2 regions of the Paenibacillus sp. J31R120 genome follow, and region 2 is predicted to be linked to the other one. Evidence: predicted binding sites of a transcription regulator. Region 2 holds the regulator's gene; the other holds the start of a gene.
The links. The regulator LexA, encoded in region 2, represses DNA repair genes until DNA is damaged. The targets are predictions, from matches to a motif close to CGAACATATGTTCG.
Positions count from the first base shown of each region.

Region 1: the regulator LexA is predicted to act here: its motif matches at 1,798-1,811, upstream of ruvC (crossover junction endodeoxyribonuclease RuvC).

Region 1 covers NZ_JBWDNN010000001.1:189,942-193,068, forward strand. Annotated here, with positions in the region: gene AC0YNW_RS00865 (LysM peptidoglycan-binding domain-containing protein) at 1-813, shown strand, start outside; gene AC0YNW_RS00870 (BofC C-terminal domain-containing protein) at 985-1,668, shown strand; gene ruvC (crossover junction endodeoxyribonuclease RuvC) at 1,885-2,388, shown strand; gene ruvA (Holliday junction branch migration protein RuvA) at 2,385-3,017, shown strand; gene ruvB (Holliday junction branch migration DNA helicase RuvB) at 3,043-3,127, shown strand, end outside.
Region 2 covers NZ_JBWDNN010000003.1:270,078-273,204, reverse strand. Annotated here, with positions in the region: gene AC0YNW_RS13615 (ABC transporter ATP-binding protein) at 1-271, shown strand, start outside; gene AC0YNW_RS13610 (hypothetical protein) at 406-603, shown strand; gene AC0YNW_RS13605 (YjfB family protein) at 716-892, opposite strand; gene lexA (transcriptional repressor LexA) at 1,055-1,675, opposite strand.

The DNA.
Region 1 (3,127 bases), on a different contig from region 2:
TCTGACGTCATGTCGCTTTACGACCTGCCGAACTATCCGGAAGCCAATGCTCCGAATGTTCAGCCCTATGCCATGCCGAACAGCGTCATGCCTTACAGTGTAAATGCCGAGCCCAATCTGGCGCCATATTCGGAGACACAACCGATGTATCCTTACGATTGTCCGCCGGGAACGTTCATGTCCAGCTATCCGAATTCATCCATTATGCCATACGGGGCAGGTCCTGACTGGGGCCATGGCGGTAATCCTTCCTATTATGGAATGGGCGAAAATACAGCTTTATCCCCGTCAAGCTTTGGCCCTAATGCAGGCATGATCTCGCCAATGTCCAATGCACCTAATGCAGGCATGATCTCACCAATGTCGAATGCGCCAAATACAGGCATGATCTCACCGATGTCGGATGCACCGAACGCAGGTATGTTCTCGCCGATGTCCAACGCGTCGAACGCGGGCATTTCGCCATACTCTAGCACGCATGCTCTGTCCGCTATGTACCCGCCGCCGGGATATGCCGGATATCCAAACAGCTATCCGAATAGCAACCCAAACGCCTACTTGAACAGCTACCCAAGCGGCTATCCGTATCCCGGATGGGCGAACAACGCTGCGCCTGTAGGGCCTGCAGGCAAATCAAAGGATGATTGCGGTTGTGGAGGGAAGCGGGAGGATGAGTTGACGGGCACGACCGGCAAAACAAATTCCGCATCCGGCAAGCCGCGCAAAAAAGGCAAAAAAGCGGTCATTCGCACCGTTGCTCCCAGCAGCAAAAAGAAAAGAAAAAACGGCAGCCGGCCGTGGCTGAATCGTTAGCAGCATTAAGCTGATCATTTAATTCGAAGCGGCAAACTGCATATTAGAAATACAGCCAAACCGATCAGGAAGCAACCGATCGGTTTGGTTTTTTGCTATCCGCTACTTCATTTGAATAATTATACAACTTTGGAGCAGACTATCGGAAAACGTAATAAAGGGGGCTTCCTCATGATGACATTCAGCCTGTGGAAGCAATTGAAACGAAGGCTGCGCAGAAACCGCAGACCGCTCTGGACGTTAGGCGGGCTCATATGCTGGATTCTGATCGTTTCAACTGCCGTAATGCCTGTATCGGCGCATGCAATGGACGGTAGATGGGGGATTTCACAAGCCGAACAAGACATAGAGATGAAATCGGCATATATGAATATGGGGCCGTCCATTATACCGTATTTGAAAAAACGGAAAGAAGCCGTTCCTGTTGTTCTGCAGCGCATTTACGTGTGCGGAGAAGAAACCGAGCCGATCGGACAATTGAGCTCCCATGAGGTCGTGATGCTGCTGTCGGATCATCCAGAATGGAACGCGGTGCTGCAAAAGGATAATGAAACGGTGATGCTGGTGCACCGCATTGAGGACATCTCGGATTATTGCCGGGAGCATGCGCATTTCGGTGTAGATAAGCGAGGGAATTTCTCCCTATTCGACGGCATGCCAAAAGAAGAAAAGGTGATGCGAACCTTCTTTCAATTGGATATTCATTATATGGAGAGCAGCTTGCCTCAGCGGCAGCTGGATCTGCTAAATCAAGGTATTCGGGTTAATGATATCGATGAATACAACAGTGTATTGTCGACGTTCAGCGACTATGCTGTTCAGCGTGACGAAAGAGCAATGAAAGAAGCTTATTAGCGGACAAGCTCTGCAAAAGCGGCGTTGCCACAGAATACAACCTCTCTAGAGATTGGCGAAGAGAGGTTTTTTGTTGCGTCTATATTTGGTGGGCTAGACTCTTAATCTGTAATCACTCATTAGAAACATCAAACGTCCGTTCTCATTCACGGCAAGTTTTGCTATAATAATATACAGGTCTTATTTAGTTTGATAGGTTGGTAGGGAGTTGGCGAATTGCGCGTTTTAGGAATTGACCCGGGTATTGCGATTGCGGGTTTCGGATTTATAGACAAAGCAGGACATAAGCTCACGCCTGTGCAGTACGGCGCCATTACGACAGAAGCGCATACGCCGCCGGAGGAGAGGCTTGTCCAAATTTACGAGTCAGCCAGTGCGCTTATGGACAGGTACAAGCCGGATGCCGTCGCGGTGGAGAAGCTGTTCTTCAATCGCAACGTGACGACAGCGTTTGCGGTTGGCCAGGCGCGGGGCGTGATCATATTGGCAGCCGCGCAGAGAGGGTTGCCGGTTGCGGAATATACGCCGCTGCAAGTGAAGCAGTCGGTCGTCGGATATGGCAAGGCGGAGAAGAGGCAGGTGCAGGAAATGGTGAAGATGTTCCTCAAGCTGTCGGCTATTCCGAAGCCTGACGACGTAGCGGATGCGCTTGCCGTGGCAATCTGCCACGCGCACTCTGCTGTCATGACACAGAAAATAAACGAGGTGAAGCGGTCGTGATCGACTATTTGCGCGGGCCGGTTGTACATATTGAAGCAGAATATATTGTAATGGATGTCAGGGATATCGGTTATCGAGTGTTCGTCCCCAATCCTTATGCCTTTGCAGCCAAGGATGAAGCTGTGACGGTCTTTATTCACCATCATGTGCGCGAGGATGCCATTCTGCTGTTCGGTTTCGAGTCGAGAGAGCAGCAGACGCTGTTTCGCAAGCTGCTGGATGTATCGGGCATTGGTCCAAGAGTAGCGCTGGGGGTATTGTCTGCGGGCAAGCCGGAGTCCGTCGTTTCGGCGATCCAGCAGGAGAACATAGGTCTGCTGACCAAGCTGCCTGGCATTGGCAAGAAGACGGCACAGCGCATGATACTGGACCTTAAGGACAAGCTGCTCTTTGCTGTTCCGGAGGGAGGCTTGCTTACCGCTGCCGGATTCGGAGCCGAGCTTGCAGGCGATGCCGACGGTCAAGGAGCAGGCACGGCGTGGAAGGAAGCCCGGGAGGGGCTGGCCGCGCTTGGCTATACAGCCGCAGAGCTGGATAAGGCCTGGAATGGATTGCAGGATAGCGTGAAAGCGGATGACACTGTGGACTCGCTTATGAAGCGGGCCTTGCAGCAATTGTTCAAAGGGTAACGGAAGAAGGAGGTAACAGCAAGCGATGGATGATCGAATTATTTCCGCCAACCTGATGATGGAAGACCAAGCCGTTGAGCTAAGCTTGCGTCCGCGGTATCTGGCCGAAT
Region 2 (3,127 bases):
CGAGCCTACTGCTTCGCTTGATCCCATGACCGAAGCGGCTATCTTTGAGAACCTGATGAAGTTAACGAGTGGCAAAACATCGGTTTTTATTACTCATCGGCTTGGCAGCTGCCGGTTTGCAGATCGTATTCTGGTGCTAAAGGATGGCCGTCTTGTGGAAGAGGGCCATCATGATGCATTAATGAGCCGGAATGGCGAGTACGCTGCGATGTTCCGCAAGCAAGCGGGCTGGTATACGAAGGAATGGGAGGAGCAGGCGCTTGGCGTGTAACCGCCGGTGCTGCTCCTTTTTCAGCTGGCCTCACGTCTTGCGATTAACGGCTGAAAATAGTTAAAAACTTCATGTGACACGAACGTATGTTTTGGATATAATGAGAACATACATTCGTTCAGGCGGTGATTGGCATGGAGAGATTTCTCGGAAAAGTTGTACAGCTCATCTACATCGACAGGAAGAGAAATGTATCGATTCGTGATGTGCGGATTATTTCGGTAAAGGGCAAGCAATTCAAAGCTTATTGCTACTCGGCTGGGGCTATGCGTATCTTTAATGAGGATCATGTGGTGGATGTGGAAGTCTCCAAACAAGCCGGTAAAGCGTAGCAGGAAGAGATACGGGTTAGTTTTGGCAAGACGGAGTCAGACATTGGTCTAGGGTACTTCAACTGAAAAAGGAAACCAAAAGAAAAACCCGCAAACATCGCGGGTTGATTCATTACGCTCGAAGATCCAAGTTTTGACCGAGATTAGGGTCGAGGCTCTTGCCGATCATGTCTGCCAGCTGTTGTCCTTGCTGTTCAGCTTGTCCTTTGGCGATGCTAAGCATCTTGATGCCTACGGATTGGGCCAGCTTTGATTGGCCTAATGCTATCGATAATGCGCCAATATCCAAGTTATACACCTCCTACTAGCTATATCGGCAACTGACCTGTAAGGATGAAGGTACGATTCGGCAGTGTGGTGAACGAAGGGTGGAGGATTTAAGATAATATCTTTTATAATAAAAGGCTGCTGGAATGAATCATTCATTCCAGCAGCCTTCTTCTTGTGTAAATTAGTGAATATCGCGGAACAATCCGATGACCTTGCCGAGAATCGTGACGTTCTTCAGGCGGATTGGCTCCATCGTAGCGTTCTCTGGCTGGAGACGGATATGATCCTTCTCCTTATAGAACGTCTTGACGGTTGCCTCATCATCCTCCGTCATTGCAACAACGATCTCGCCGTTGTTCGCCGTCTGCTGCTGGCGAACGATGACGTAGTCGCCATTATGTATGCCCGCTTCAATCATACTTTCGCCGATAACGTTAAGAATAAAGACCTTGCTGTCCCCCACATAATGGGAAGGAAGGGGGAAATAATCCTCTATGTTCTCCGTAGCCGTAATCGGAATGCCGGCGGTAACCTTGCCCACGATCGGCACTTGCGCGACTGGAAACGGAATGACGTTGTCATTGTCGTCTTGGTTCAGGATCTCGATAGCGCGAGGCTTGGTAGGGTCGCGGCGGATGAAGCCTTTCTTCTCCAGCCTGTCCAGATGGCCGTGAACGGTGGAACTGGACAGCAGACCAACGGCTTCTGCGATTTCCCGAACGGAGGGCGGGTAACCCTTCTCCCGAACTTCCTGCTTGATAAATTCAAGGATCGAATGTTGCCGTTTGGACAGCTTCGACACGTACATCATCTCCATTCTTCTTATTGTGTCAAATTATAACACAGAACCGAAGTTCGTACAAACATAAGTTCTTAAGCACAAAGGTTCGTATTTTAGTATCGAACTTTAGTGTATTCTAGCCAAATTAAAGTAGTTGAGTATATGTAATCAACTGTACCCGCAAAAAGCTAAATTGACGTCTTGTTTGAATAATCGGAAACTTTAACCAAGACTATGCAGCGTTAACAATGGTAGCACTCCGAGAGCGCTGAATTGTAAAAGATCGATGTACCTGATCGCAACATTTCAGCTTGAAACGCTCAAATAGATTGTTAGCCAGCAGTTTGAGCAACATTGATTGAAGAAACGCTATATGTCATGGCTCTCACGCCCTAATGGTGACTACCCCTTCATACTGCCAGAACAGGTCAAATTCGAACTGAGGATGATCGTCGTCGTATGTTGTATCTTGCTGATAACAACGACCTGCCTTGTATTGTCCCAACTTGTTGCTTAGTAGCACAAGAAGACGATACCTTCAATGACCCAATCTTATTCGACGAGGTGTGTCCAATGTTAGCAGGCATATGCTAGGCAAGAAGTTTGGTCCACTTCAGTTTGCCGACATATCCAATAGATTGCAACTCCCAATAGTCGTAGAAATCTTCGTCGCCAAAACCTACATAGCTGACTTTTCGTTCATCTAGATGCTTTAACGTCTGCATGGTAAATGGAAGGATATCACTAGAACTGCCTGTATTGCCTGATCGAAGCATGGCATTGATATGATGATTGACGCCAACAGAGGAGTCGTGCAGATTACCAAAAACGTTTCAACAGACGAATCCAAATCGAGAATAGCATGTTCGGGCAGTGTGGGAACGATGATGTCGAGAATCAGTTCCCTCAGCTTTGGTAGGAATGAATCCTGTGTCATGCCAAAACGGAGCAACTCCTATTGTGATAAGGAAGACGACCGCCTTGCCCATAACGGATTAAGGGATCCTGTCTAGCGATTTATAATGAAAGCTACGCTCACTGCAAAGCAGCCCCAAGACACTATTTCTATTTTTTTACAACCTCACTTTCATAATTTAAGGTAGACATATATAAACCATGGATTCTAGTTAAATATTGAATTATTTAGTAGAATACTATATAATGAAAAAGATTTTAATAATTTGTAAAAATCCATATTAAAGGTATTGCTGAGTAATAGTTCCGTTTGCTTTTTCTTCCCCATGATCTGCACCGTTTGCTATAAGAGCCAATTTACTTCAGGCGGTATCATTATATGATAAACTCCCCATTGCATAAGCCTGAGCTACTCATCAATTAGATATTACACTGCTTTTAAAAGCTTATTTTTCTCTAACCAGTCATCTAGAATCGTTTTTTTTTTAGTTATCGTATGAACTGTATGATAAACACTTTTGTGTTTCTATTTCATTTATTTAAATTCTGTAAAGAGCG